One region of the Bacillus xiamenensis genome, then DNA from elsewhere that is predicted to be linked to it. Evidence: riboswitches for the same ligand, from Rfam matches in the RefSeq annotation. Region 1 holds a riboswitch; each other region holds the start of a gene.
The links. A riboswitch is a leader RNA that binds a small molecule or an ion and turns the genes downstream of it on or off. The one in region 1 is predicted to bind S-adenosylmethionine.
Positions count from the first base shown of each region.

Region 2: another riboswitch for S-adenosylmethionine. It lies ahead of metK (methionine adenosyltransferase); the one in region 1 lies ahead of BK049_RS09455 (sugar ABC transporter substrate-binding protein).
Region 3: another riboswitch for S-adenosylmethionine. It lies ahead of mtnW (2,3-diketo-5-methylthiopentyl-1-phosphate enolase); the one in region 1 lies ahead of BK049_RS09455 (sugar ABC transporter substrate-binding protein).

Region 1 is NZ_CP017786.1:1,867,781-1,878,463, reverse strand. It holds gene BK049_RS09465 (ABC transporter permease) at 1-795, opposite strand, end outside; gene BK049_RS09460 (sugar ABC transporter ATP-binding protein) at 792-2,288, opposite strand; gene BK049_RS09455 (sugar ABC transporter substrate-binding protein) at 2,361-3,479, opposite strand; SAM riboswitch class I at 3,648-3,760, opposite strand; gene BK049_RS09450 (PepSY domain-containing protein) at 3,986-4,894, opposite strand; gene BK049_RS09445 (response regulator transcription factor) at 5,178-5,858, shown strand; gene BK049_RS09440 (sensor histidine kinase) at 5,861-7,306, shown strand; gene BK049_RS09435 (DUF1565 domain-containing protein) at 7,303-8,754, opposite strand; gene BK049_RS09430 (branched-chain amino acid aminotransferase) at 9,123-10,214, shown strand; gene BK049_RS09425 (hypothetical protein) at 10,538-10,683, opposite strand, start outside.
Region 2 is NZ_CP017786.1:2,656,551-2,667,233, reverse strand. It holds gene asnB (asparagine synthase (glutamine-hydrolyzing)) at 1-723, opposite strand, end outside; gene metK (methionine adenosyltransferase) at 870-2,072, opposite strand; SAM riboswitch class I at 2,268-2,402, opposite strand; gene pckA (phosphoenolpyruvate carboxykinase (ATP)) at 2,631-4,217, shown strand; gene BK049_RS13595 (DUF2584 domain-containing protein) at 4,258-4,500, opposite strand; gene BK049_RS13590 (alpha/beta hydrolase family protein) at 4,540-5,334, opposite strand; gene BK049_RS13585 (phytoene desaturase family protein) at 5,361-6,842, opposite strand; gene BK049_RS13580 (glycosyltransferase family 2 protein) at 6,839-7,966, opposite strand; gene BK049_RS13575 (lysophospholipid acyltransferase family protein) at 7,951-8,697, opposite strand; gene BK049_RS13570 (carotenoid biosynthesis protein) at 8,666-9,394, opposite strand; gene BK049_RS13565 (ABC transporter substrate-binding protein) at 9,568-10,569, shown strand; gene BK049_RS13560 (ABC transporter ATP-binding protein) at 10,585-10,683, shown strand, end outside.
Region 3 is NZ_CP017786.1:357,151-367,833, forward strand. It holds gene BK049_RS01745 (ATP-dependent Clp protease ATP-binding subunit) at 1-1,414, shown strand, start outside; gene BK049_RS01750 (hypothetical protein) at 1,446-1,643, shown strand; gene motA (flagellar motor stator protein MotA) at 1,791-2,585, shown strand; gene motB (flagellar motor protein MotB) at 2,578-3,342, shown strand; gene mhqR (MarR family transcriptional regulator MhqR) at 3,575-4,030, opposite strand; gene BK049_RS01770 (sporulation kinase KinD) at 4,272-5,771, shown strand; gene BK049_RS01775 (aspartyl-phosphate phosphatase Spo0E family protein) at 5,822-6,064, opposite strand; gene BK049_RS01780 (1,2-dihydroxy-3-keto-5-methylthiopentene dioxygenase) at 6,363-6,893, opposite strand; gene BK049_RS01785 (methylthioribulose 1-phosphate dehydratase) at 6,910-7,548, opposite strand; gene BK049_RS01790 (2-hydroxy-3-keto-5-methylthiopentenyl-1-phosphate phosphatase) at 7,512-8,207, opposite strand; gene mtnW (2,3-diketo-5-methylthiopentyl-1-phosphate enolase) at 8,208-9,425, opposite strand; SAM riboswitch class I at 9,525-9,626, opposite strand; gene BK049_RS01800 (pyridoxal phosphate-dependent aminotransferase) at 9,671-10,683, opposite strand, start outside.

The DNA of each region.
Region 1 (10,683 bases):
CGTACCAGCATTAATTTCTGCTGTCATGACCCTTGAAGCGAGCACGATACCACCGATTGCAGCAAATAAAGCAGACAGAAGGTATGCTGCGATTTTGTATTTGTTCACATGTATGCCAGATAATCGGGCCGCCTCTTTATTTCCACCGATGATATACATCAATCGCCCGTGCTTTGTGTAGGTCATGAAAACATGCGCAAACAACACGATGGCTGCCATAATCATAATGATATAGGGCACCTGCCCGATTTTGCTGAAAAAGGCAGGGATGGTACCAGTTGAGAACGTGCCATCCGGCATCACCATATTTTCAGAAATGGTTGCCCCTTTCGTATAGGTTTGTGCCAGCCCTTGAATGATAAACATCATGGCTAATGTCATGAGCATATCTGGGATCTTCATTTTGACAATCATCCAGGCATTCAGCAAGCCGACAATAAGGGAAGCCGCTAGCGCAGAAAGGATCGCAATCAGTGGGTTTTGCGAGAACCATACAAACATAGAAATCACAATCGCATTCGATAACGTTGCAACCGATCCTACGGATAAATCAAAGCCATTCACTGCTAATGAGATGGTTAATCCCACCGCAATGATGGTCACAATGGAGATGGATCGTAAAATATTGATGATATTACCTGACTGTAAAAATGCTGGATTCGCTGTCGCAAATACAACAATCAATACGACGATTGTTAAAATGGTGCCATATTGATAAAAGAAATCAAACAGGTGAAATGTTGGCCGCTGTTTTTTGATTTGCTGAACAGGGGCTGAAATTTGTCGCTCACTCATGATTGTCCTCCTGTTGAATGATATAAAAGCTCTTCTTCTGTCGTTGGTGCAGTCATTTCCCGGGCAATGCTGCCATCGTATAGGACGTATACTCGATCTGCGATCCCTGCGATTTCCGACAGTTCACTTGAGGCATAAATAACGGATTTTCCACGGGCAGCAAGCTCTGCAATAAGAGTGAAAATGTCTTTTTTCGCTCCAACGTCTACGCCTTTGGTTGGTTCATCAAAGAGGTACACATCCGCCTCAGCCAGTAGCCATTTTCCAATTGCAATCTTTTGCTGATTGCCGCCAGATAGATGCTTCACCTTCGCTTCCAGAGAAGGTGTTTTGACACCTAGCCGTTTGACGATTTCACTTGCTGCCTGCCTTTCCTTAGAACGATGTAAGAAGCTGAACATCCTTGCAAACGAACGGAGGCTTGCAGCTGTTAAGTTCCATCCCACGGTCTCTTCTGTGAGAATCCCTTCTTTTCTCCGCTCTTCCGGCACAAGGGCAATTCCAGCTCTCACGGCCTGATGAGGCGATTGGATGTGAATGGTTTGACCATGAAGTGCCACAGTGCCTGTCTTTTTTTCTGAAGCACCGAACAGGGCTTTGCACAGTTCCGTTTTACCAGCGCCGACTAGTCCTGCGATCCCGAGGATTTCCCCTTTTTTCACATGGAGGTGAATGTTGTTCAATTTATGCTGGTCATGCAACTCTTTCACGTCAAGCACAATCGGTGCATCCTTCAAAGGTGTACGGGGCGGGAATTGCTCCTCTAATGGTGCACCTAACATTTCTTCAATGACCTGCTTTGGATCGGTCTCTTTGACAAGGTGTACCGCCACATCGGTTCCATTCCTCATCACAGTCAATTCATCGCAAATGTTGAAAATTTCTGGCATGCGGTGCGAGATAAAAATGATGCCCGTGCCTTTCTGTTTCAATTGCTGAATCATTGAGAATAATTTGCTTGTTTCCGCATGACTGAGTGGAGCCGTTGGTTCATCTAAAATTAAAATGCTGCATTTGATAGAAACAGCTTTGGCAATGAGCACCATCTGTTTTTCTGCCAGTGTCAGGTCACTCACAAGACGCTTCGTGGAGATGTCAATGTCCATCTCTTTTAATAGTTGAGCTGCCTTGCGATGAAGCTCTTTCCAGCGGACAAATGGTTTTTTCTCAATCTCATGTATCATCATATTTTCACCAACACTTAAATAGGGAACGAGGGCTGTATCCACTTCTTGATGGACTGTCTGCACACCATATGAGGCCGCATCCTTCGGTGTTTGAATCGCTGCCGCCTCGCCATTGATGTGGATGGTTCCTTCAAAATGCGAATGAGCACCAGAGAGAACCTTCATTAACGTGGACTTCCCAGCACCGTTCGCCCCAATAAGGGCATGGACCGTTCCTCTTTTTAATGTGAAATTCACTTGATCCAGCGCTTTGACCCCTGGAAATTCAATCGAAATGTTCTTCATACAAACAAGTGGCGATGTCATAGGTGTCCTCCTTCTCTACTGATCGTCATTTGAAAAACGAAACACCCTCTATTGAAAGAGAGTGCACGCGGGTTATTTTGCATAATGCTTCTTCAAGGTCTTCATCCAATCTTCTTCAAAGGCAGTCGATGAACCGAACCCTTTTACTTCCTCTGCAAGATTGACCATATTGATGGCCTTTCCTGCTTGTTGAAGTTGCTTTTGTGAAATGAGGGAGGCCTCAAGGTCATAGGAAGATGGCGTTTTCTCGCCAGCTATTTTCTTCGCAAGAATCCTCACGTCGACTGCCCCGATGAGCTTCGGATCGACCGCTGCTGTGTACTTCCACGGACTGTTTTCCGAAGTCATTTCTTGCAGATCGGCATTAGACACATCAATACCGTAAATTTTCACTTCTGTTCTTCCTGCTTCCTTTAAAGCTCTTGCCGCACCGATGGCAAATGCATCCCATGTGGCAAAAATCGCATCAAGCTTGCCCTTTGGATACTTATTCAGCATCGCCGCTACTGCATTTTGTGTTTGAACAGACGTATCAGAGGAAGCAACGCCAAATCGGTCAAGCTCCTTGATCCCTGTATGTTGTTTGAGCGTTTCTTGGTACACCTTGTTTCGTCTCACCATCGGCGGGAACCCGTCTACCCAAAGGTACGCAATGTTTGCTTTTCCTTTAAAATCAGCCACGAGCGCGTCTAATGATTTTTTCGCTAATTGTTCATCATCTTGAGATGTCACGGTGACTCCTTTGATGTCCTTTAGCTTCGGGTTCGAATCAAACGCCACAACTGGGATGCCTTTCGCTGTGATCTTCTTCACATCAGCGACTGTCGCCTCATCATCCCCATGCGAGATGATAAAGCCATCATAGTTTTCTTCTAGTGCCTGAGAAATGGCATCATGGAACTTTGCTGTATCACCATTTGCCGTGTAGACGTCCACTGTAAAGCCCAGCGCTTCACCTTCTGCCTTTGTCCCTGCTAAAAATTGAGCCGTATGATCGTCCCCGCCAATTTTGCGGATGACTTTAATTTTTGCTCCCTGCCCCTTTGCAAAGCGCTTCGGTACATTGTCAAAGGATACCTTTTCGTTTGCATTGGCTTTTGAGCCTGCGCTCGATCCCGTACCGCAGCCAGATAATAGAACTGTCAGGATCGTCAATAATACAAGGGATGATGTCCAATATTTACGTTTCATTGTTGTTCCTCCTTCAATTATTTTAGTTTTCACATCAGAAAACTAGGGTAAAAAGTGGGAAAATGCCTGTCAACCAATCATTTGTTTCTTCAAAAGAAACAAAAAAGCCTCTCTTGTAAAGAGAGGCTTGATCACCGTTGCATGAAACATGTATCGGGAAGTCTTCCTCTCTTATCTGTCAAAGCTGTAACAGCTTTGCAGGAATTAGCACCAATTTCTTGAATAATAGAAACGGTTGCCGGGCGTCATAGGGCCAGTCCCTCTGCCTCTCTTGATAAGAGATGTGTTATGAAGTTTGTTTTAGTTGAAATGTCTTCTTAACTTTAATGTGATGTTCCATCATTGTCAATCATTTTTTGAATATTTTAAATTTGATATCGTGATCAAAAAGAAATCGAATGATAAAAAAACCTGATAGTCAATGACTATCAGGAGCAAGATTTGCGTGTTTTTAGGTTGTTTTGGAACTGTCATGAATAAGAAATGAAATGTGCCGAAATGTTTGATTATGAGCAGACTTTCCCTGTATTTGCATTGATTTTCACTGTTTGCTCTTTTTGAGACTGATCAACGACTTTGATGACATACATTGTTATATTGCCTTCTTTCTTTAATTGCATATCTTTGACTACGCCTGTGCAATTTTTTAAGGCAATCTCTTTAGCATGTTGTTTTGTAATTCCCTCTGCTTTTGCAGACACTTTTTGTTTCATTACTTGACCCTTTTCACAATTGATATGATACGTGTAAGCTTTTCCATCCTCACCCAATACTTTTATCACATAAACATATTCATCTGTATCCTTTTTTAATTGTACCGATTGAATAGCACCTTTTGTTTTAGAAAGTGCAATCGTTTCTGCTTTTGATTTCGAAATACTGATCGTTTGACTGCCAGTTTGGTGTGAGATTACCTTTCCATTTTGACAGTTGATTTTTTCAACATGTTGTTTACCATCGTCACCTAGTAGCTTAATGACGTAAACATAGGTCTGATCCTCTTTTTGCATTTCTAATGACTGAATGACACCTGAGCAATTTTTCAAAGCAATCTTTTGAGCGGTTTGCTTGTTAATTGCTTTTTCTTTTTTTGCTGTTTCGTGCTTGATGATTTTTCCTGTATGACAATTGACTTTCAGCGTATGCTGTTTACCATCTTCTCCAAGAACTTTAACCACATAGACTGTTACTGACTTTTCAGTTTTTACAGTAGTCGATTGAATGACACCTGAACAATTTTTCAAAGCCACTTTTTTCGCAGTGGCTTCTGTTACAGCCGTTTGTTCTTGCTTGGTCGTTTGTTGGACAACGTCACCCTCCTTATGCAATACAGCAGCATGTGCCGATGTTAATGAGCTAATTGAAATAATTGTTCCTAAAGCAGCTCCTGATAATACTTTAAATGGTCCTTTCATAATGAAATGCCTCCTCAAATTTACTGTTGAGCTTCTCCCAACACTAGCGATTCTACACCCTCAACCTGAAAAGGACTTTAAGGCCACCTGAAAATAAGCTGAAAACTGATAAATATCTTATTTTGGTTGTGACATTCTTTGATATAAAGGGATATTTTTGCTCATTTGAAGCATGGAAAAAATAGCATATCTTTCATTCAACTCATTTTCAGCTGTTTTTCAGGATACTTTCAGCTAAACACAAAATAATAACGGTATGAGCTTTTTGGAAGGAGTCATGATCATGAAGTATCAGCATATTAAATTACTTGTAGTCGATGACGAACCAGCCATTGTCGACTTTTTAACATTGGGGCTCGAAAACGAAGGTTTTCAAGTTAAAACTGCCACTGATGGTCTATCCGCTTTAAACATAGTCAAAACGTATCAACCACACATATGCATTTTGGATGTGATGATGCCAGGTATGGATGGCTATGAAGTATGTAAATTGATGAAGAAGGTTTGTCAAATCTCAATTATTATGCTTACTGCAAAAGATGAAGTCGAATACCGAATCAAAGGTTTGTGTGGCGGAGCAGATGATTATATGATGAAGCCATTTAGCTTTGATGAGCTTCTTGCAAGAATTCAAGCGAGACTGCGCAATCAATTTCCTTACTTATTAAGTGATTTATCTATTGGCCCTTTTCAAGTTGATGACAGAAGAAAGGAAATTCGCTTCAACCAAAAGGTATTAAAGCTCTCTGCCACGGAGTATGAGCTGTTAAAGTTATTCATTGTCAATCATGGTATTGTATTGAGCAAATCAACCATTTTAGAAAAGGTTTGGGGCTATGATTTTAATGGGGAGGACAATATTGTCGAAGTTTATATCCGTGCTTTACGAGATAAAATTGGTGACAAGGAACACAAAATGATACGTACGCTTAGGAGTACAGGCTATAGATTGGATATTCAATGAGCATGCGAATTCGGTCATTACGTATTCAGCTATTGTTAGGTTCTTTTCTCATTCTTTTCTTCCTACTTGTTGCCATTGGTTATTTTCAGTTTATCTTTATGAAGCAGTTTTTATATGAAAACAAAGCTCTCAGCCTACAAAGTCATATTTTGTCCGTCCCTGGGGAAACTTGGCTTGAACATAGCGAACCCTCTGCATTAGAAAAATCAAACATCCCAAATGTTTTCTTTCCAGGAGTGAGTGTCGCCTTTGTCTCTACTCATGAAAAAGTAACCGTTTTGTCCAAAGATCCTCATGCAGGGTCTGTCCCAACATTAAAAAAGGAAACATACCGTCACTTTCTTCAACCGAAAAAAAGACTTAATTTTAAACTGTTAAATGAACATTCAGGACAAGAAATTCTTGTCGTTGTTGAACCCATCCGTATAGATGGAAAAGTAGTCGGTGCAATTCAAATGAGCTCCTTTACAGTGGGTCTCACAGATATTCTTTATAAGCAGATGAAAAACTATGCCCTCATATCATTTATGGCTTTGTTCATCGGATTTACTATCCTTTATTTTGTATTGTCTATCGCACTGAAACCCTTATTTTCAGTCATTCGCTTGATGAAACAAATTGATGCAAATAATTTACACCAGCAACTCCCTTCATTTCCTAGGCAATATGAGATTCATGTTCTTTCCGTTTCATTAAATGCTATGCTGAAACGAATTGAAGAAGCATTTGACGCGGAACGGAGAGCAAAAGAACGAATGAGACATTTCATTTCTGATGCTTCTCATGAACTCAGAACACCACTAACATCCATTCGGGGGTTTTTAGAAGTGCTATTACGGGGAGCTGCCACCACACCAAAACAATTGGACTTGTCTTTAAGAAATATGCATACTGAATTAACCCGTATTCAGCGTCTTGTGGAAGATTTATTAACACTTGCTAAACTAGATAAAGCGCCTACTCTCCAAAAAGAACCTGTCTATTTAGATCAATTATTACAAGAGATGAAACATCAGCTTGACCTTTTGGCAGGGGGCGGACATGTGATGTATCATGTTGAGAGTGGCGTATTCACCTGCGTGGATATTGATAAGATCAAACAAGTCATTCTCAATTTGTTTATGAATGCCGTTCAGCATACCAATCATACCAACAGAATCATTCAAATGAAGTTATACCAAAATGAAACACATATTGTGTTATCTGTTCAAGATAACGGAAGTGGTATTGATAAAGAAAAAATCCCTTTTGTTTTTAATCGCTTTTACCGAGAAGAAAACTCCCGTTCTAGAAGGTTTGGTGGGGCAGGGTTAGGTTTATCTATTTCCAAATCCATCCTCTCATTACATGGTGGTGATCTGACTGTCCAAAGTGTCAAAGGGGAAGGAAGTATATTTTCAATGCTCCTGCCCTTACAATCCGAATGCAATAAAACCCCAAAATCTTAATGATTTTGGGGTTTTATTTCCATTTTTCGGAATATTTTTGTAGCAGGTGATGATGCCTTAAGACGGAAATCATATTTTTTCTCATTCACATATTGTGGATTGAGGTGTGCTGATCCTTTATCTTGACCGCTTTTGGAGCGATACGTTTTGTAGCCTTCCATCCATTTTCCTCGCCATACCCACTGTGATGCTTTCGCACCTTTACGGTCATCATACACGTTCTTCTGGAATGTATTCTTCTGGTTCACTTTATAAAGGTTCACGACTAAGTAATGCGAAGCACTAGCTGTCATGATATTATTCGTGATTCGATTGTTCACGGATCGATATTGCATCAGCAATTGACCGCCTTCTAAACCGGCTGTGTCATTTTTGTACAGAATGTTATGGGAGATCGTCGTGTTTGTGGTTCCGCCCCGCTTCTTGTCATAACCGCCAATTGAGATGCCTGTATAACGGTTCAAATACACTTGATTGTGCTCAATGCGAATGCGATCGGCCGTTTTCCCTTTATGCTCACTTGTGACTTCAATTCCAAGGTCATTGTGATGGGTGATGTTATGGTCGATCACGATATCTTTTCCGCCATCAACATAAATTCCCCCAGCGGAGATGTCCTTGCCATAGGCTGGGTTCCCAACACTCGTGATGTCATAGACTTTGTTTCTAGATACGACACCGTTTCTAACTTGATCATACTTTTTAGAAGGTGCGACATTCTCAAAACCAATCAAATCAATACCGATATTGTCAGTATGCCTAACCGTATTATGTGTCACGCGGAATGTTTTGACGTTCCCATTTAGCACAAGCGCTTCACTAAAACCCAGCTTCAATTTTTCAACAATATTTCCTTTGATTTCAATGTCTTCAATCGCCGCAGGTGCTTTTGTTCCATAGACAGCAATACCGTGTGCATTCCCATTTTTGTGTGTTGTCTGAATGTCGTACACACGGTTGTTGAGCAGCTTGACTCCTTTGCCGCTGCCTGTGATCAACATACCGACCGGTGTCACATCTTCTTTATTCGTTTTGATATGTCCGACCGTTACGCCTTTGAGGGTGATGTAGCTTTTTTGATCAATGTTGACAAGACCCCCGTCAGCTTGATTTCCTTTGAAAGACCGCCCGCTAATAACAGGCTTTTCTGTTCCATAGGCTTGAAAGACAACAGGTGCTTTTTTTGTTCCTGAATGGCGGACAATCAATTTCTCTTTGTATGTACCGCCTCTTATGTAAATCGTTACCCCTGCTTTAGCCATACTTGCCGCTTTTTTCAGCGTACGGAAAGGTTTTGACTTCGTTCCCGAATTTTTGTCGTTTCCGTTTACTGCCACGTAATACGTTGTTCCTTGCTTCGCACCAGCCTTCTCTGTCATTGCTTGACAACCAAAGCTGATCACGATCATGAATACAATCAGTAGGATACCTGGTATGATTCGTTTCATCTCGTTGTTTGCTCCCTTCCATTCTCTTCTTACTTTATCGGCTAAAAAAAAGAGGGTTAAAATATGGCGCTGCCCCTTGCAATGTACTAGTCAAAAGGTGTATGGTTGAAAGAATATCTTACAGAAAAACCACACGCTTTAAAATTGTCAGATTAATCAGTTAATAACGAAATTGGCTTTTATTTCTTTTTTTGAAAAGAGGTGACACCCGTAAGACAGACGGCAGAGAGGAGGAAAGCGCTTAACAGATTTTTCTTGTTTGAATTCCAGAAAACCTATTGCTAATATTTTGTGAAGGTATAGAATAGAATCATAATTATTTCATATTATTAGAATTTTCAAATAATCAAACAGCAAGGAGATTTACGATGCCAAAACAACCCATCCGCATTGAACTTAGTTCAACAAAAAAACCAAAACCTCAATCTGATCAACTTGAATTCGGAAAAATCTTCACAGACCACATGTTTGTGATGGATTATTCAATTGATAAAGGCTGGTATGATCCAAGAATTATTCCTTATCAGGCGATTCCCATGGACCCAGCTTCTATGGTCTACCATTATGGCCAATCGGTTTTTGAAGGCTTAAAGGCTTATGTTTCTGAGGATCAAAAGATTCTCTTATTCCGTCCAGAAAAAAATATGGAACGCTTAAACAGATCGAATGACCGCCTGTGTATCCCGCAAATTGATACAGAAACGGTTTTAGAGGGCTTAAATGAACTCATTCGCATTGACAAGGATTGGGTACCTGATGCAGAGGGCACTTCTTTGTATATTCGTCCATTCATTATTTCCACTGAGCCCTATTTAGGTGTTGCACCATCAAGCACATATAAACTGATCATTATCTTATCTCCAGTAGGCTCTTACTATAAAGAAGGCATCCATCCGGTCAAAATTGCGGTTGAAAACGAGTTTGTTCGTGCCGTTAAGGGCGGAACAGGAAATGCCAAAACAGCTGGAAACTATGCATCCAGCCTGAAGGCACAGCAAGTTGCTGAAACGAAAGGATTTTCACAAGTTCTTTGGCTTGATGGCATCGAGAAAAAGTACATTGAAGAAGTCGGGAGTATGAATATCTTCTTTAAAATCAATGGAGAAATCGTGACGCCTGAATTGAATGGCAGCATTTTGGAAGGCATCACACGTAACTCTGTGCTTGAACTTCTAAAGCATTGGGAGATCCCAGTGACAGAACGAAAAATTTCAATTGATGAGATCATTGAAGCCCATCAATCAGGTGAGCTTGAAGAAATCTTTGGAACAGGAACGGCGGCTGTGATTTCTCCTGTCGGTGAATTAATTTATCATGATCAGTCATACGTCATTCAAAATGGTCAAACGGGTGAAGTATCGAAGAAGTTGTACAATGCGATTACTGGCATCCAAAAAGGCACGCAGCCAGACATCTTCGGCTGGACCGTAGAAGTCGACTCGGTCGTCAAGCAAGCATAAGCAAGCGAAAGAACCTTTCATTTCACGAAGGGTTCTTTTTTTGTTTATGTTTACCTTCCTTATCGCTTATAATGGTCATTATACACTTATTCCCAAAAAGGAGTGATGGTATGTTTTTGACTTATCTACTAGCTATATTTGGGATTTTCATTGGGTCATGCATAGTGGCTACAGGATTCGAGGATTCGCCGTTTCTCACTCGATTTACATTTAAGTTTCTCGGGATTTCTACCATTGCCCTTTCTGTTACTTTTGTGAAATATCGACGAAAGAGACGACATAGTCAAAAGACAAAATAAGACTCAACTTCACGCTCGATCGAATTAAATCGTGCACCAAAACAAAATTGATACACAGACAATCATCCCAGCATACATCCACTTTACCCCTTTGATCTCCCGCTTTCTTTCAATCAACAAAAAGATTTCCGGCAAAAAGATGATGATGATTTCAAGGATAAAGACAAGAT
Region 2 (10,683 bases), 790 kb from region 1:
TACTTCTTCGATTAGTTTCTGCTCTTGTGTTTGTTCAGGCTTGAATTGGACTTTCCAGTATGTCTTAAATTCAATGTCTTGGCCAGGGCGCAGTGTAAACTGGTGACCCGGCTCCACTTTGTGCACCTTTTGATCAAGTGTATTTGGCTCAGGAACGAACTGGAAGGACATATATTGCTGCAAAGCGGTCTCATCAAATAGGATGTCCTCCTTCACAGCCATTAAGCTTTTGCGTTCAGAAGCAAAGTACACTTGCTCATCCATTTGTGTAAAATAGAGCGGTTTAATTCCAAAAGGATCTCTTGCGCCGTATAATAACTGCGCTTCTTTATCCCAAATTAAAAAGGCAAACATTCCGCGAAGCTTAGATGCTGCTTCTTCTTTATAGTGACAATATGTGGCAAGAAGTACTTCCGTATCAGAATCTGTGCTGAACGTATAGCCTTTTTTCACAAGCTCTTCCTTCAGCTCCACATAGTTATAAATTTCTCCATTGAAAATAATCCAATATTTTTCATTTTCATAAGAAAGCGGCTGCTTTCCGTGCTCCACATCTATAATACTTAAACGTCTAAATCCAAATCCTACATGCTCATCATGAAAGTAACCCTCATCATCCGGACCACGATGAACGATGAGACGATTCATTTGTTTAATTAACTCTTCCTGCTCAGTAGTTTCGGACAATGGACGGTGATTAAATACACCAACAAACCCACACATATTATTGCCTCCACGTTATGTTATTTCTTAAAAGTAGACCTATAATTAGACCGTATTTTGTCTAATTTCGTTTCACATTTTTAGCTTTTTGTAGAATTTTTTTAATCAAAAGGAAAACCGCTTAAAATAAGCGGTTTTGTATGTTGTTATTGTCCTAAGGCTTCCTGACGAAGCAAGTCGGCTTTATCTGTTTTTTCCCATGGAAGATCCAAGTCATGACGGCCAAAGTGTCCGTATGCAGCTGTTTGTTTATAGATTGGACGACGCAAGTCAAGCATTTTAATAATGCCGGCCGGACGAAGATCAAAGTTTGCACGAACCACTTCAATTAATTTTTCTTCAGACGCTTTTCCTGTTCCAAACGTATCAATTGAAATTGAGACTGGCTGTGCAACACCAATTGCATAAGCAAGCTGTACTTCACAAGAATCTGCAAGACCTGCTGCTACGATGTTTTTCGCTACATAGCGAGCCGCATATGCTGCTGAACGGTCAACCTTCGTTGCATCCTTCCCAGAGAAAGCACCGCCTCCGTGACGAGCATAGCCTCCGTACGTATCAACAATAATTTTACGTCCAGTTAAACCAGCATCCCCTTGAGGTCCACCAATCACGAAACGGCCTGTTGGGTTAATGAAGTACTTTGTCTCTTCATCAATAAGTTCACTTGGAACGACAGGACGAATGACATGCTCTTTTAAGTCGCTTTGAATTTGTTCAAGCGTCACTTCTGGTGCATGCTGTGTAGAAATAACGACTGTGTCAATACGAACCGGTTTGTTTTGTTCATCATATTCAACGGTTACTTGTGTTTTTCCGTCAGGACGAAGGTATGCAAGTGTTTCATTCTTGCGTACTTCTGTTAAACGACGAGATAATTTATGCGCTAGTGAAATCGGCAGCGGCATCAGCTCTTCTGTTTCGTTGTTTGCAAAACCAAACATAAGGCCTTGGTCACCTGCACCGATTGCATCAAGTTCTTCTTCAGTCATTGTACCTTCACGTGCTTCAAGCGCTTGGTCTACACCTTGTGCAATATCAGCAGACTGTTCATCAATTGATGTAAGAACCGCGCATGTTTCCGCATCAAACCCATATTTCGCACGTGTATAGCCAATTTCCTTAATCGTGTCACGTACTGTCTTTGGAATGTCGACATAAGTAGACGTTGTAATCTCACCGCTTACTAATACGAGACCGGTTGTTACAGAAGTTTCACAGGCAACACGTGCATTAGGATCTTTCTTTAAAATTTCATCCAAAATGCTGTCTGAAATTTGATCACAGATTTTATCCGGATGTCCTTCGGTCACTGATTCTGAAGTAAATAAACGACGATTTTGACTCATAATGGCTATTTCCTCCTGTACAAGACCACACCATCCCAAGATGAGGCCTCCAATATGATACGGAACTCGTTCCCTCTTATATTTCAAAACGTTTATATTAGAGATGTTATTGGCAATTTGTTCATATGATATCCCAAAAATAAAAAAACCATTTCCTTCATTGCGAGGAAAGGGTCTGAGATCGCATGCCTTTCACTCTTATCGCTCAAGGTGTTTTTGTACCTTGCATCAGGTTAGCACCTTGGTTTCTCAGCATGTTCATGCCTTTTTCATAAGAAACCGGTTGCTGGGCTTCGTCGGGCCTGTCCCTCCACCAGCTCGGGATAAGAGTATCCGTTCAATAAGATATCTTATCTTAAACCCTTGCGTCATGTCAATGCTTCATAGGAATTATCTCCCCTCTTTTTTTACCTCATCTTTCACATCACCAAAAAGCATATTTTCATAGCAGAAATGAAAAAACACACACAAAAATATTTAAATAGTATAGACTATTATTATCAATGTGTTATACTAATCGAAACAAAAACAAATTCAACGGTAAAGGAAGGGTTTTTTATGAACTCAGTGGATTTAAAAGAAGATTTGCAGTCATTGCTCTCATTAGAAAATACGCACCAAAATTTATCTGTTCCGAAACTTGTTGAAAAGATTTTGGCACGTCATGAAGGCGTTTTAACTTCAACAGGTGCTGTCCGCGCGACAACTGGTGCCTACACTGGACGTTCGCCTAAAGATAAATTTATTGTAAAAGAAGAAAGCTCTGCGCATAACATTGATTGGGGCACAGTGAATCAGCCGATCTCAAAAGACGCATTTGATCGTTTATATACAAAAGTTGTGTCATACTTAAAAGAACGTGATGAACTATTTGTCTTTGAAGGATTTGCGGGTGCTGACGAAAGATACCGTATACCCATTACAGTGGTAAACGAATTCGCATGGCACAATCTCTTTGCAAAGCAGCTATTCATTAGACCTGACGGATCAACACCATCATCAAATGAAAAGCCTTTTACCATCTTATCTGCTCCTCACTTTAAAGCAGATCCTGAAACAGATGGCACAAACTCTGAAACGTTTATTATCGTTTCTTTTGAAAAGCGTACAATTCTGATCGGTGGAACAGAGTATGCAGGAGAGATGAAGAAATCCATTTTCTCTGTCATGAACTACCTTCTCCCTGAACAAGATATTTTATCCATGCACTGCTCAGCTAACGTTGGTCAAGAAGGCGATGTCGCATTATTTTTCGGCCTTTCAGGGACTGGGAAAACGACGCTTTCTGCAAGTGCAAGCCGCAAGCTGATTGGAGACGATGAACACGGCTGGTCTAGCACTGGTGTCTTCAATATTGAGGGCGGATGCTATGCGAAATGTGTGAACTTAAGTGAGGAAAAAGAGCCGCAAATTTACAAAGCCATCAGCTTCGGATCCGTGCTTGAAAACGTGGTGCTGGATGAAGAAACACGTGAAGCGGATTATGATGACACATTCTTTACTGAAAATACACGGGCGGCTTACCCAATCGAAATGATTGATAACATCGTGAAACCAAGTATCGCAGGTCATCCATCTGCCATCGTCTTTTTAACAGCGGATGCTTTTGGTGTTTTACCTCCAATCAGCCGTTTAACGAAAGAACAGGCCATGTATCACTTCCTTAGCGGCTACACAAGTAAATTAGCAGGAACTGAGCGCGGTGTGACATCACCAGAAACGACATTCTCTACTTGCTTCGGTTCACCGTTCTTGCCACTTCCTGCTCACATCTATGCTGAAATGCTTGGCAAAAAAATTGATGAGCATGGCGCAAAAGTATTCCTTGTGAACACAGGCTGGACTGGCGGCGGCTATGGTACGGGCAAACGAATGAACCTGGCTCATACAAGAGCGATGGTGCAGGCAGCCATCGAAGGCGATCTTGACAATGCTGAAATAATCACTGACGACATCTTTGGATTACACATCCCGCTTCATATTCCAGGGGTGCCAGATGAAGTCCTTCAGCCTGCTAAAACATGGGCTGATCAAGAGGCTTACCGAGAAAAAGCCTACTTCCTTGCAAACGAATTTAAAAAGAATTTCAAAAAATTCAGCCATGCAGCAAGTGACATCGAAGCAAAAGGCGGACCACTCGTCTAATCAAAAGACAAAAGCTGAGGGGATCATTCCCTCAGCTTTTTTAATTCGTTGAATGCAATGATACAAGACGGTAAGTCACCTTCGTGACATCGTCTGACAGCTCGAGCTTTTCTACATGTGCTGTCCCTGTTTTTTCCCCGTCTTTCGTTTTGCGCACCTCAAGCGGAATATTTAATGGATAAATGCGGTACCCTTCCTTCATGAGCTCAAACACATTTTCTTCAATTCTTGTCTCTTTTCCTTTTGTGACAATCATTGTATTAAATTCAACAGGCATTCCCATAATGAAAATCCCCCTACTTTCTAAATTTCTTTCTACTGTTTATTTTACCACATTTCCGCCTTTACGGCTGTGCATCCATGTCGTCAGCCGTCTGACAATCTCCCGATTATGCTGCGGCGGGAAATAATGATTGTAGCCATGAAAATACCATGTTTCCACAGACTTGCCATGCTGACGCAGCGCATCTTCTAATAAATACGCATGCTCAATGGATACATTCTGATCCTGCTCTCCATGGATGATTAAGACAGGGGCTTCGATTTTGTCCACATCATTCAAAGGGGTTCGCGCCTCATATGCTTCTGGCACCTTGTGCGGCGGACCGCCTATCACGCGCTTCATCATTCTTCTCATATCCACACGTTCTTCGTAGGTGAGCTTCATATCACTTACACCGCCCCAAGTCACAAAGGAGGCGGCTTCCTGTTTCATTTCAACAGCGGTCCAAATGCCCATAATACCGCCACGGGAAAAACCAAAGATATGAATGCGATCCTGCTTCACCTTTTGATGATTTTTTAACAGATTAAAAGCCGCAAATGCATCTTTCCGATCCTCTCCGGCAAAGTCCTCGTTCCCTTCGCCTCCTTGATTCCCTCGGTAAAAAGGAGCAAAGACGACAAAGCCTTGCGCTGCAAATTGCACAATTCGGCCAGGTCTGACCATCCCCACATTTTTAATGCCGCCGCGTAAATACAAAAAACCGTCATAGAGACCTTCTCCGGCCGGTTCAGCGAGCAGCCCTTTCATCCGAAGTCCATCGGCCTCATATGTCACTGTATATAAGTGAATATGCGGATGGGGCGACGGGAACCTTCTTTTTTCCACAATCACTTGAATTCTCTCCTTTTCATTCGGTGTTACGTCAATTGCTTCATAATCGCTTCTGCAACAAGCTGACCTGATTTTGTCACCATCGGAGTACCGCCGCCTGGATGACTGGTGCCTCCAACAAACCAAAGCCCTTCAATATCCTTTGATTGATTATTGATACGGAAAAATGCCTGCTTGAACGAATTCGAAGACATGCCATAAATGGCTCCGTGATATGCTCCCGTTTTTTGCTGCAAATCAAGCGGGGTTTGAACCGCTTCATATTCGACAACCTGATCGATATCAAAGAGACCCTTTTCTTTTAGTTTCGTTTTGATATGCTGACGATACGTCTCCTTTAGCATGTCCCAATTTTGCTCTTTTGTCACATAAGGTGCATTGGCCAGGACAAACAGGTTGCTTCTTCCCGGTCCTCCGCTCAAGGCTGGCTCTGAATGGCCTGAATAACATATGTAAAGCGCCGGGTCCTGAGGGAGCTTTTTTTTCTGAAAAATATCCTTGAATTCTTGCTCATAATTCTCTGGAAAAAATACATTATGATGAGACAACTGTTCATAGACTTTAGGTATTCCAAGTAAAAGAACAAAGCCAGATAACGATGGTTCGATATTTGAAAGCTTTTGATTTAAAAAGCCAGGACGGTCTTTTTCATCAATCAAATGGCGATAGACAGTCAGTGCATCCGCTCCTGCAATGACTTGATCTGCCTCATACACCTGCTGATCTGTTTCAACCCCTTGGATTCGTTTATTCCTCACATGAATTTTATTTACTTGTTCATTGAGATGAATCTGGACGCCCAATTCCTTTGCGAGTGTCTCAAACGCCTCAACTAAACGATACGTACCGCCCTTTATTCCATAAATGCCTTTTTCCCCTTCTAAATACGCCATCATATTAAAAATAGCGGGAGCCTCGTAGGGTGAAGAGCCAATGTATGTTGCATACCGCCCAAACATCGCCAATGTATGAGGATGACGAAAATACTGACGAAGCAGGCGCTGAACGGATGTAAACGGTTTGACAGCAAGAAGTGCTTTCACCAGCTTAAGATCCGCTTTATCCTTCCAGGTCAATAACAAACGATTTAAAAACTGATCCTCCGCCATTTGGAAAAGCTTTTTTGACTCCTGTAAAAAGGCTCGGTATTGCTGCGCATCCTCAGGGCTAAATGCGGCAATTTGCACTTCCATTTGCTCGATATTCGGCGTAAACTCGACCGTATGACCATCAGAGAATACATTTTTGGTCAGGGGAGAGATCGGATAAAATGTGACATAATCCTCCATTCGTCTCTGACAAGAGGTAAACACTTCTTCAAAATACGCCTTCATTGTAATGGTGCTCGGTCCTAGGTCAAAAGAGTAGCCAGCCCCTTGATGACGCTGTAATTTCCCGCCTAAAGCAGCTTCTTTTTCTAAAATGGTGACCTGAACCCCGCGTGACTGTAAGCGAATTGCCGCTGACAACCCGCCAAGTCCGCCGCCAATGATGATCACTTTTTTCATTCGTACCTTCTTCCTTTCCATTCATACCCTTCTTTTTTCAGTCCAATTTTCATAGAAGCAAAACCAATGGCGATCAGGCTCATGATACTTACCGGCAATAAAAAGGCCATCGTAGACGTTCTTCCATTTTCGATATCAATGACCGCTTTAATAGATACACCTAGCCCGTAGCAAAGAATGGCTAAACAGAGATTGACCACATCAAACTGAATGAGGGCGATAATGAAACAAATAACGGGAACCAAATAAAGCATTGTATATAAACAAAAGACACCGCTTAACAAAGCAATGCTCCGATTTACTCCAGGAAACAAATTTTTTCGATAGCCTTCCCACACTTCCTGTCCGCTCTCATACATTCTCATATAGACAAACGGATGAATACTCGCAAGTGTGAACGGAAAGCCCTTCGCTTTCACTCGTTTCGCCAAGGCCATATCATCAACGAGCGAATCCTTGATCGCTTCATGACCACCTATTTCGTGATAACAGTTCTTTTCAATCGCAATAAAGCCGCCATGAGCTGCGGCAAAAGCCGGGTTTTGAGATTTTCTGACCCATTTCACTGGCAGATGACACCCAATCGTAAACATCATCATAGGGACCACAAGATGCTCAAACGGTGTCCCTGTTTTTTGCTCTGGGAAGCCTGACAGCATTCCCGTTTTTTGCGTGCATAACTGCTTGTACACCGCCTCGATGGCTCCTTGTTTTAACCGGACATCTGCATCTAAAAATAACAGCCAGTCAGAAGATGCTGCCTCAGCTAGCTGAGAGCAAGCATAGGATTTACCAAGCCAGCCTCGCTTCAACACTTGACCTGACTGCACACGAATCCACGGATATTTCTCTGCGAAGCCCTCAGCAATTGCTCTCGTCTGATCTGTCGAATGATCATCCAGCACAATCAGCTCCTTCGGATAAAGATGCTGATCAACAATCGACTGAAGACACGCTTCCAGACGTTTTTCCTCATTTCTCGCTGGAATGAGGATCGATAATGAAATCGGTTCATCAGGCGAAAGAGACGCAGGCTTAAGCACAGGGATTTGCTTCATATTCCAGATGGTAAACATCAATTGACAGAGCAGCAAAGCACTGATCACCGTTAAAAAGACCGCCATGTTTTCACCCACTTCTTAAAGGAATCAAACGCATCACTTGTTGACCGGCTTGTCCTTGTCATCTGTCTAAATTGTTCCTTTACTGTAAAATCAGGATCAGCGACGACCTGCGCTTGATGTTGGTTTAACTGTGTTTCAAGCAGGTCTCCAAGTATACTTGTTACTTCCTTGCTTCGAAGTGAGCCGCCAGATAGTACAACGTCTTCTCCAAACACGACCGATACCGTCGGTTTTTGAAATTGATTAAATGTATAATGCAGCGTCACCGGCTTGACGATGACCTGCTCAAATTGTCTCACCAAAAAAGAAGCTCCGCCCTCCAGTTCAAGCGGCCTTGTATCCTGATGCATGATTTTCCCCTGCGGAAAAAGCCAAACTGCCGCGCCTTCCTGCATATTTGCTTTTGCCGTCATCAATGCTTGTTTTACACTTGTCAACTTCTCTTTATGGACTGGAAATGCACCTAGCTTACGAAAAAAAGCATATTGCTTTAGCTGCTTCTCCTCCATCATCATGTAATGATCTCGTTCAGATGTTTTTTCTGTTAATAGAAAGATGATCAGTCCATCCCACCATGAACTGTGATTCGCAAGATAAAGAACAGGTAACTTCTCTTTTGGGTCCACCGTACCTTGCATCATCACACAGTGGAAATGTTTATTCAGTAAATATCGTTCAAGATAAAGATAAAATAATCGGCTAAACGCTCGGCTTTTGTCGCTTTCTTTCAAATTGAACCCTTCCTTCACACAAGATGACAATGATCAGTGCTAAATAAAAAATCACATCCAGCCCGCCCTTTAATGCCAGAAGACCAAAGAACATCACCATCGCTTGATAAATACGGCCATTCCAGCGCAATACCTGCTGATCAATCGAGACGAGCGGAAAAAGAAACGAAAGCCCTGCTCCAATCATACCCCAGCTCACAAAATTCTCAAAAGGAATACCAAAAAAACCGTCACCGTCATACCACACCCAAAACTTACGGTCAGCCGCTACTGGATCTAATATGAGATCAAGCAGTACAATCCATAGCCCCGTTTCGGCGGCTCGCACCCACTTTGATTGTTGTCCGGATAAAAAAAGACTATTTAAAAACACGCCAACCCATGCAAAAGCGATCGTTAAGGGCACACCCGCCACAAGAAAACCTAAGGCCGGGTAATAATCATAGGCCCCGAATGGAAAGCCCGTTGTGATTCCGACCCATTCAATCGTAAACGTAAGAGCTCCCACAATCGCCGCTCGTTTGATCACAAAGCGCCATGATCCATACATATGTCGGCACAGCTCCATCACGCAGCAGGCGTACAGCACAAGGAAGATTCCATTTGCAAACTGAAGCCATGCCGGCACTTCGAAAAAAACCATTAATATGAGTCCTACCAAATACCATCCAACAAATATCCAACTCAATCTATACACGAAACCGCTCCTTTATTTTTGCCAAATTCAAGAAAGCATTCATGCTTCTAGTATAGAAAAAAAGGCACGATCTATAAATAAACAATGCGCTTCTTATTTCATCTAGGCACTCACCAAAAATCCCTTTTGACATACTTTAATTAGTGATCTAGAACAAAGGAGGCGAATTACTCTTGAATCGTTCCATTAAAGTCAGACTGGCATTCATATTCGTTGTCTTGCTCTTTCTTCCATTTGTCGCCTGTAAAAAAGAACAAGAGCAGACCGTACAAGTTGCAGAGGTGACCCATTCGGTCTTTTATGCTCCGCTTTATGTCGCCTTATCAGAGGAGTTCTTCAAAGAAGAAGGGTTAGAGGTTGAATTAAAAACCACTTGGGGCGGCGATAAAACGATGACAGCTCTTTTATCCGGCGGTGCCGATATCGCCCTGACCGGATCTGAATCCTCTATCTATGTGGAAGCCCAAGGGACAAAAGACTCTGTCATGAACTTTGCGCAGCTGACTCAAACAGACGGTACTTTTCTTGTCTCAAGGGAGAAAATCGACGAATTCTCTTGGGATCAATTAAAAGGAAAAGACTTTCTCGGACAGCGGAAAGGCGGTATGCCGCAAATGGTCGGTGAATATGTCCTGAAAAAAGAAGGCATTGATTTGAAAAAGGATCTTCGGATGATTCAAAATATTGATTTTGCCAACATTTCAGGCGCTTTTTCCTCTGGAACTGGCGATTTTGTCCAGTTATTTGAGCCGACTGCATCCTTAATCGAAAAAGAAGGCAAAGGGTACATTACCGCCTCCTTTGGAGAGGCTTCTGGCAAGGTGCCTTATACCACTTTTATGGCAAAGAAGAGTTACTTAGAAAAAAACAAAGAAACAGCCGAAGCCTTTACTCGTGCCATTTATAAAGCACAGAAGTGGGTAGAAACGAAGCGTCCAGAGGAGATTGCCAAGACAATCCAATCGCATTTTCCTGATACGGATGTTGACGTCTTATCAAATGCCATCAAACGCTACAAGCAGCAGCACTCATATGCAACAGATCCCCTTCTAAATGAAGATGAATGGAACAAACTACAGGAAATCATGAAGGCGAGCGGTGAACTGCCGGAATTTATCCCGTACAAACAACTTGTCGATTCATCCATTGCAAAGAAGGTCACAGATCACAAATAGAATAGGAGGTAGCACATGTCTTTCCTTCAAATTGACCATGTGACCCACACGTACTTCTCTTTAAAAGAAAAAACAACGGCCATACAGCACATCAATATGGAGATAGACCAAGGT
Region 3 (10,683 bases), 1.5 Mb from region 1:
GTATCGTCAAATTGAAAAAGATGCCGCACTTGAACGACGCTTCCAGCCAGTCATGGTTCATGAGCCAACACAAGATGAAGCGATTGAGATATTAAAAGGCATTCAAGATAAGTATGAGGCCTATCATGGCGTCACTTATTCTGACGAAGCCATTAAGGCATGCGTTCAGTTATCTTCGCGGTATATTCAAGACCGCCACTTGCCAGATAAAGCCATTGATTTAATGGATGAAGCGGGTTCAAAAGCGAACCTCTCTCTTGATGCAGCAAGTGAAGATGAATTAACAAACCGTCTTGCCCAAATTGCCGCTGAAAAACAAGCTGCTTTAAAAGAAGAACAATATGAAAAGGCAGCGAAGCTCAGGGATGAAGAAGAAGCGATAGAAGCGAGACTTCAAAACAAATCAGATGACAAAAAGCATGTCGTCACAGCTGAGGATATCCAGTCCATTGTAGAACAAAAAACAGGAATCCCGGTTGGCAAACTGCAAGCAGACGAACAAACAAAAATGAAAGAAATCGACGTCCGCTTAAAAGCACGAGTCATTGGTCAGGAACATGCGGTTGAAAAAGTAGCAAAAGCCGTCAAAAGAAGTAGAGCCGGTTTAAAATCGAAACATAGACCAACAGGCTCCTTCCTTTTCGTTGGACCGACAGGCGTCGGTAAAACCGAATTGTCCAAAACATTAGCGGAAGAATTATTTGGCTCAAAAGACGCGATCATTCGTTTGGACATGAGTGAATATATGGAGAAACACTCTGTATCCAAAATCATCGGTTCTCCTCCTGGATACGTTGGTCATGACGAAGCAGGACAACTGACTGAAAAGGTTCGCAGAAAACCATATAGCATCATTTTGCTCGATGAAATCGAAAAAGCGCACCCTGATGTCCAGCACATGTTCCTTCAAATCATGGAGGATGGCCGTCTAACAGACAGCCAGGGCAGAACAGTCAGCTTTAAAGACACAGTCATCATCATGACAAGTAACGCAGGCAGCACAGATAAAACGGTGAAAGTCGGCTTCCAGTCTGACAAGGAAGAAGCCATTGAGGAACAATCACTGATTGATTCACTCAGCGCCTATTTCAAACCTGAGTTCTTGAACCGTTTTGACAGCATCATTCAGTTTAACTCATTAGACAAAGACGATTTAGTTAAAATTGTTGATCTTTTGCTTCAAGAACTAGCTGAGCAGCTAAAAGAACAAAATCTAACAGTTCACGTCACAAACGAAGCGAAAGAAAAAATCGCAGAGCTTGGATACCACCCTGCATTTGGTGCTCGTCCATTACGGAGAACGATTCAAGAGCATGTCGAAGATCAAATGACGGACATCTTACTTGAAGAAGAACATCTTTCTGGATTTACAGTCGATGTTGAACATGACGAAATTGTTGTGAGAAAGGGATAAGTACACCCTAAGAAGGAGGAGCAGCTCCATCATGGTGCAGTGGCTAAATTCCACCTGCATGCTGACGCTCCTCCGCCTCTTTTCCTTTACGATAAAAGAAAAAGAGGTGGATCACATGATGAATTGGAGCTACGATCTAATCAAAATCATCCATGAAGAAAAATTAAAAGAACTGCTCTTAGATGAAACAGATCAAACAAATCAAGTTGAAAACTCCCTTTATCTATGAGGGAGTTTCTTCTTTATGTCTTAAAGAAAGCGTTTTCGTCAAAATTTCTTCACAGAAACTGTCTTAATTTGATATTCTGACTAAAACCCTTCTGGAACACACCGATATTAACTATAGAAAAAGATAGTTAAAGGATTTGGTGAGATAATGGACAAAACATCGTTAATTGGTATTATTTTAGCATTTATTGCACTAAGTGTCGGTATGGTTTTGAAAGGTGTGAGTCTAACCGCTCTTATCAACCCGGCGGCTATTTTAATCATTGTTGTTGGGACAATTTCAGCTGTTGTCATTGCCTTCCCATCTACTGAAATTAAGAAAACACCAAAATTATTCGGCAAAATTTTCAAAGACAGCAAGCTGCCAACGATACAAGAAATGATTCCTCTATTTTCAAACTGGGCACAAATTGCTCGTCGTGAAGGTCTTTTGGCATTAGAGGCAAATCTTGAGGAAGTCGATGACGATTTTCTAAAGAACGGTTTAAGCATGGCAGTAGATGGTCAAAGTGCAGAATTTATTCGAGACGTATTAACAGAAGAAGTCGATGCAATGTCGGAGAGACATCAGTCAGGTGCACTTATCTTTACACAAGCAGGCACCTATGCTCCAACGCTTGGTGTACTTGGCGCCGTTGTCGGACTCATTGCCGCACTTGCAAACATGGGAGATATTGAAGCACTTGGACATGCGATCAGCGCTGCCTTCGTTGCCACTTTGCTTGGGATTTTTACAGGGTATGTTTTATGGCATCCATTTGCCAACAAGCTGAAGCGTAAATCAAAGGAAGAAGTAAAGCTTCGTCTCATCATGATTGAAGGTATTCTTTCTGTCCTTGAAGGTCAGTCTCCAAAGGTCATTGAACAAAAGCTTCTCATGTACTTACCAGCTAAAGAACGAGCAAATCTTGTCATTGAAGAAGGAGAAAAACAGAATGGCTAGGAAACGGAAACAACATGATCATGATGACCATGTAGATGAGTCTTGGCTGATCCCTTATGCCGATCTTCTGACGCTTCTTCTCGCCCTATTCATTGTGCTCTTTGCCTCAAGTTCTATTGATGTGGCAAAATATGAACAGATGGCCAAGTCTTTTAATGTTGTTTTTACTGGCGGCACCGGCGTGATGGACCAATCAAGCCTGGAGAGCACAGAGGAAACTGAAAACAGCGATCAAACGGAAGAATCAGCAGAAGATGATGAAGAAGCGAAAGCAAAAGCTCGAGATCAAGCGGTTTTAACAAAGGTCAAAAAGCAAGTCGATTCGTTCATTGCAGAGAAAAAGCTTGGCTCAAAGCTCGAAACAAAGCTGACGGATGAAGGCCTGCTCATTACGATTGAAGACAGCATCTTCTTTGATTCTGGGCGAGCGGTTATCCGCCCGCAGGATGTCCCGTTAGCAAAAGAAATTTCAAAACTGCTCGTCATTAATCCCGCTCGTGACATCGTCATTAGCGGACATACAGATAATGTGCCTATTCGAAATTCAGAATTTGAATCAAACTGGTATTTAAGCGCCATTCGTGCGGTCAACTTTTTAAATATTTTGCTTGAGAACAAAGATCTAAATCAAGAGAACTTTAGTACAAAAGGTTACGGCGAATTCAAACCGATCGCCTCAAACGATACAGCGGAAGGCAGAAGTAAAAACAGACGCGTGGAAGTACTTATTTTACCAATTGAGAAAAAATCAAAATAAAAAAGGAAGCCAGCGGCTTCCTTTCAGATTGTTGACAAAGGGCTAAAATGAATTTTATTTTAGCCCTTTGTCTTCTTTACAGCGTGAACTGAAAACCTTTGCAGTCTAGGAAGGACGAGTACCGGAGCGGAGCGAATTTAACATTCGTGAGCACCGGCACGCAGGACTGACAAAGAATGCGAGGGTTTGCCTACACGCTGAAAGGAAGCCAGCGGCTTCCTTTTTTATGTGTTTATTCTTTATGATCATATAAATGCTTGGCACGCAGCCCTACATGTTTGAGCATATCGATGCAGGCATCCTTTTCTTCTTCACTGAGCACACTGATCATCTCATGAATTTCTTTCGCATGATCAGGGAAGATGTCATCAAGCAAAGCTCGTCCCTGCTCTGTAATATGCGCAAATGTCACCCTGCGGTCTTCTGCACAAGCTTTTCGACTTAGGAGTTCTTTTTTCTCCAATTTATCAACCACATACGTGATGCTTCCGCTTGCAAGTAAGATCTTATCACCGATTTGCTGAAGCGGCTGATCACCTTTATGATATAGCAATTCTAGTACAGCAAATTCAGTCGGATTCAGACCGTGCTTCACAATATGTTTGTTCATGTGATGATTAATGGAGCGATAGGCTCGTGATAATACAATAAATAATTTCAAAGATTTCTCAACATTATGATTTTCCATTTTTTTATCATCCTTTATGAAATGCAACCTACTAATGTGACATTAATAAACAATAAGTAAAATGTCAACATCTTGATCTACCTTTAGCATGAAAATGAGACCAGAACGAATCACCTAATTTTTTAAAAATCACACAAGTCATCGTAATAAAGATAGGTTCAATGCTATAATAAGTCTATTAGGTAATACGTTGGAGCGATGAATGATGAGTATATTAGGTAATACGTTGGAGCGATGAATGATGAGTATATTGAAAGGGCTTTGGAAGAAGATCAAGCTGTACCTTATTTTGGTCATGATTCCAACCCTAATCATTAGTTATTTTATCTACGAAAAAGAAACTGAAAAAATCGATTTAAAAAACAAACAAACTGCTACACTTATGTTAAATATTCACAAAAACCAAATGAATTATTTAATAAGTGAAACAGAGGCGAGATTAACTTCCCTTGCCATGGGATTTGACCAGCCGCTTGAGACGAAAAAAGTACAAAACATCCTAGAGAAAATCTATAAACAAGAACCTCGTTTTTCAGGCCTGTATCTCCTAGACAAAAAAGGAAATGTAACAGCCAGTACCACACCGCTAAAAGAAAAAATCAACCTTTCATTCAGAGATTACTTTAAGCGCATTCAAGTCACAAAGCAAACCGTCATTACAGATAATTATGTAAGCCGTATTACAAATCAGCGGATTCTCTCCATTTGTGTCCCTGTTTTGAATGAAGATGAAGAAGTCACCAATGTACTAGTCGCCGCTATTCAAATTGATTATTTAAAAAATATTATGAATGTATTGAACCCAGAGCTTCATTTTAAGATGCTGAATCAAAATGGACACGTTGTGTTTACGAGTGGTCCGCAGCCAGCATCTGAAAGTGGCAGCACCGTGTCTACATATTTAGATGAAAACAGCTGGAAGCTTGAGGTTTTTCCGCAGCGTGCGACAACAAGTGAAGTGCTGTCAGTGATGCTGTTTCCTTTATCCAGTGCATTTATTCTATTAAATATTTTATTCACGCTAGTCCAATATATCATTTTAAGACGCCAAACCCAGCAGGAACGCCATCAAAATGAAGCACAGAAGCTTGAATTAATTGGCACACTCGCAGCAAGTACGGCTCACGAAATTCGCAACCCATTAACAGGCATCAGCGGGTTTATCCAGCTTTTGCAAAAGAAGTATCGTTCAGAAGAAGATCAGCTCTATTTTTCTGTCATAGAGGAAGAAATTAAACGGATTAATCAAATCGTCAGTGAGTTTCTTGTGTTAGGAAAACCAACGGCAGAAAAGTGGCAAAATAATTCGGTGAAAGAAATTATAAGTGAGATCATGCCAATCGTTTTTTCTGAGGCGAATCTTTATAATGTCGAGGTTGATTTGCAAATCAACACCATTCAAGATGTTGGCGTGTATTGCACGAAGGATCACATTAAACAAGTCGTATTAAATGTAGCGAAAAACTCATTAGAAGCGATGCCAAACGGCGGTCATTTGAAGATTGTGATTGAGGCTGAAAAAGAACAGGTCATCATTAAAGTGAAAGATACAGGGGAAGGCATACCAGAAGAAATGCTAAAACATATCTTCCTCCCTTTTATTACAACGAAGGAAAAAGGAACAGGTCTTGGGCTTGTTGTGTGTAAACGAATCATTTCGATGTATGGCGGAACAATTGATATTCAAAGCGAAATGAATAAAGGAACAACCGTGATCATCACGCTTCCTTCCGCACACTAATCATTGAGACATGATGCCGGTTTTGCTTATGCAAGACCGGTTTTTACATGTCAATAAGAGGGACGATTCACAGACAGGAGACTCATTTGAGACACAAGGTCATGAAAGGATGCAACAGACTGTTTTTCATGAAAAAGAAGGTGCTGATACTCATTCATCAAGTTGTCCAGTTCTTGACTATATTTAATTGTCGTCTCACCTGTATACCCTTCTACTTGAGCCGCTTCTACCATTTGTTTTCTCTTTTCATCAATTGACATCAACAGCTGTTCTTTCCGTATATAAATATTCATGATCTCAGCTCCCGCAATGAATTCGTCTGTCTACGCTCTAAATGATCCGACACCAAAATTATACTTTATTTGTAAATTAAATTAAATATGCTTATTTTATTTAATTTTTTACAGTCTAAAGACCTTTTACCCAATCATATCTGGGGGTAAACTTCAAATTTGGACAGGACTGACACATTGATTAAACAGAATTTTATCCTATGCAGAAGACCAAAATCAACTATTTTCTCTCTCATTTTATGTCTTTTTTCCTAAAAAAAGCTGATCTTCCGCCCGTGCGAATGATCAGCTCCTTCTATTAAACCGTTTCTTCCTCGTAAATCGGTACCCAGCCCTCAGTTGTGACAAATATGCGAACTGCGACTACTTTACGATCTTCTTGAAGTGTAAAGTAGTGACGAATATTCGGAGGCACAGAAATTAAATCTCCTGGATTCAATCTTACATCAAAAAAGATGCCATCTTTGCCTTGAATAGCAAAGATTCCATGACCACTCACGATAAATCTTACTTCGTCATCTGTATGATGGTGCTCACGTTTAAAGTTTTGGAGCAGTTCATCAAGATTTGGTGTCGCATCTGATAATGAAATCACATCCTGCGCTTTGTACCCTCTTCGTTCAGATATACTTTGAATTTCCTCTTGGAAAACAGTTAAAATTTCTTCTTTTTCATCATCTGTTAAATCATACTTTTCTGATAATCGATTTGGTAATTTTTCAATATCCCAATGCTCATAAATGACCCCTTGTTGTTCTAAATACGCTGCTACCTCTTGTTCGTTCTCAAGTAACGTGTTTTCTTCATTATGAATATAAATTGTCGCCATATGTTTTTCCTCCTTTTTATCTGACCAGCTGCTTTTGATAAAGCGCTAATTTCAAATGATAGCTAAATAAAAATTCATAAGCCTCTAAGACTCGTTTTGCTTCAAATGCTGTTTTCCCCCAAACGGTGATGCCATGATTACGAATGAGGACTGCACCGGATTCCGCCCCTTCTGTCAAGTGCGTTGCAAATTGTTCTGCAAGATGCGGAATATGAGCTGGGTTTTCAATAATGGGAAGAACCACTTCAGCATCCTCTTCCCAATAACCAAGGGCTTTGATGATTTCGTTGCCTTTAAAACGAATGTCTCCTTTATCCCCATACAGCTCAGACATGACATTATTATCAATTGTGTGGACATGAAGACAGCAGCCTGCTTTCGTCCGCTCATACACGTATGTATGAAGCAGTGTTTCAGCTGAAGGTCTAAGCGGCTGATTCGGATCATCAGGCTGACCTGCTGCATTCACAAGTACAAAATCTTCGTCTGTTTCTTTTCGTTTATCTTTGCCGCTTGCCGTCACCAAAAACGTGATTGGATCATCCGACACTTTAATCGATAGATTGCCGCTTGTTCCGTAAAACCAGTCTCTTTGTGCCAGTTCACGTTTGATGTCTGCTAGCTCCTGCCAGCGTTTACTCTTTGCGTCTCCCATTCCTTCACTTCCTTTATTTGAACAAATTGCGCTTTTAGATCAATGAAAGTTTCATACTCTTTATGCACGAGTCCAAGCTCTTTACATTCATTCAGTAAATAGTCACGCGCAAACGTGAGATCTGCATGTTTTGCTGCCTCAACGTCAGTGACTGAATCTCCAATCATGATAATGAAGTCATCTTCCTTCGTCAGCTCTCGAATAATCGAAGGTTTGCAGCAGCCACAGCCATTGTGACACTCTGAATCGCAGGCATGCGGCCATTCAACTTGAATATGGTCTTCTTTAAATGATGCATGATTGCAATAAATCTTCTCTTGATCTACAATGCCTTCGAGTATTGGATAGACAAAAAAGTCCATACCGCCGCTTAAAACATAAAAAGGAATGTCTGCTTTTTTGACATAATCGACAAATTGTTCGAATCCTTCCCGAATCTCTGTATCTTCTAAAATAAACGACTGAATGGCATCCTTCTGATCACTCGTCAGTAATTGAAACATCTGTCCGACGCCTTCTTGAATCGTGATCTCTTTTGACAGAACACCCTCCTTCAGCTTCGTCCATTCACTTGGGGCAAAGTGCTTCATGATGCGGATGATATTATCATTTTTCGTAATCGTTCCATCAAAATCACAACATACAATTGGTTTTTTCATTTATTCTGCTACCCTTCCCCAAAGATCAAGTGCTGCTTTTAAGTCTTGGCAAGATGATGCTTGTTCTTGGATGGATTCTTCTTTGATCACCGCATCTATGATAGAGCGAAATGCCTTTCCGCCGCCGATGGCTCCCCGCGGATGTCCGTGAATTCCTCCACCTGCGTTAATCACATGATCGCGTCCAAAATCTTTGATCAATACCGGAACCATTCCAGGATGAATGCCTGCTGATGGGACAGGGAACGTTTTTTGAACCGCATCTTCTTTCACGCAAGCTTCATAGATACCATGGGCATCATTTTTCGGAAGTGCAACTGACCCATAAGGAGAGGGAAAAAGACTTAAATCAGCGCCAGCATAACGATTTAATTTGCCTAAAAGAAGAGAATGCGAGAATCCATAATCAGGAGAAGATGTAAATGCGCCGCTCACTGCTGGATGTGCCATGATCGGCAATGGAATCTCTGGGTCCTCAGCTAAGCTTTGCATCACATCAAGTCCATAGGCAAAGACGTTGAATAAAAGCGCATCAGCTCCGAGTTCAGCTGCCTTTCTTGCTCGATCTTTCAGGTCAAAGGTTCTGCCAGTTAAATTAACTGCGTACAGCGTGCGATGTCCTGTCTGTTCATATGTTTCTTTTAATATCTTTTTTCCTTCTTTGATTCGGTCTTCAAAGGGGGCTAATGGACTTTCAAATAAAATCTCGTCATCTTTGATGAAGTCAACACCACCTAAAGCCTGTAAACGGAGCTGTTCTTTTAAATCCGCCATATCACGGCCGATCACGCCTTTAAAAATACTCATCAACAGCGGTCGATCAAACACATTTACCTTCTTTCGTATCCCCTCAATTCCAAATGCCGGTCCAGGCAGACTTCTTTTAAACCCTTCTGAAAATGCGATGTCAACAAGCTTTACTTTCCCATCTAGTGAAAGCTTTCCGAAAATCGTCGTTAAAACGGCGGGTAGATCAGCTGAAAAGTTAGCCTCAGGATAAGCAATTGTCACCTCTGATTGATACAAGCCATCAACTGCGGCAGCCTTTTCCTTTACGCTCACCACGCGGCCTTTATGTTTCTTCAGCTGCTCCTTTTTGAGCTGCGGCAAGTCCGTCCATGATCCGACCGTTAATCCAAGTGCGATCTGCTCCGCTTTTCGGTCTATTTGTTCATCCGCTCGATGTGTTAATACGTATGTTGCCAGTAATTCACTCACTAGGAATCCCCTTTCGATTGCGTCCTGTATATGGTCAGTAAAAAAACCTCTTTAAGTGCTTTGTCAGCGCATTAAAGAGGTTTCGTCTCATTCATCCGAATCTTATCTCTCAGCGCTTGCTGCAAGAATTAGCACCGTGCTTCATGGAAGTCGGTTGCCGGGCTTCATTGGGCTAGTCCCTCTGCCTACTCTTGATAAGAATATTCAATTTTCTTAAATATTGCCTGAATTATCGCACCATTTTTTTACGTTGTCAATGGCTTTTTTTCAAACAGCTGCAATGCAGCGATGCGTTCAGCGGCTTCTTTTAACCGCTCCTCACTTGTTAAAAGACCGACTCTGACATAGCCTTCACCGTGAGCGCCAAAGCCATTTCCCGGCGCAACGACAACATGTGCTTTCTCTAATAATACATCAGAAAAGGTTTCAGATGTATACCCTTCAGGCACCTTTAACCAGGCAAAAAATGATCCCTTTGGTGCGCTTACGTCCCATCCAATCTCTTTACATGCATGAATCCAAGTGTTCCGCCTTTTTTCGTACCGGTCATTTTGCACCCGTACACACGTTTGATCGCTTAAAAGTGCTTCCGCCGCAGCATCTTGAGTCGCTTTAAACAGCGACACAAACAGATGATCCTGATAAAGCTCAATGGCTTCGATGACAGAGGCATTCCCTACTGCAAAACCGACTCTCCAGCCGGCCATATTATACGTTTTGGACAATGTGTAAATTTCAATGCCAGTCTCTTTCGCCCCATCTATTTGCAGAAAGCTGATCGGCTTTTCGCCGTCAAATCCAATGCCTCCATAAGCAAAATCATGCACAACACACATTTTGTGTTCATTCGCAAACGTAACAGTTTCCTCAAAAAAAGTCCGGCTTGCAGTCGCACCAGTAGGATTATTTGGGTAATTTAAGTACATCAATTTTGCCTTTTTCTTATCATCCTCAGACAGTCGATTGTAGTCAGGTAAAAAATTATTTTTTTCAAGAAGCGGCATGGTCACCATGTGAGCTCCAGCAAGCACGGCACCCGACCAGTAATCAGGATAACCTGGATCTGGGACAAGCAGCGTATCACCTGGATTAAGTAAGCATTGCGGTAGCTCGACTAGTCCCGCTTTCCCCCCAAATAAGATGGCAATTTCCGTCTTCGGATCAAGTGAGACGCCATATTCTCTTTCGTAAAAAACTGCGGCTGCCTTTTTTAGTTTTGCCGTTCCGCGAAATGAGGAATATTGATGATTTTCGGGCT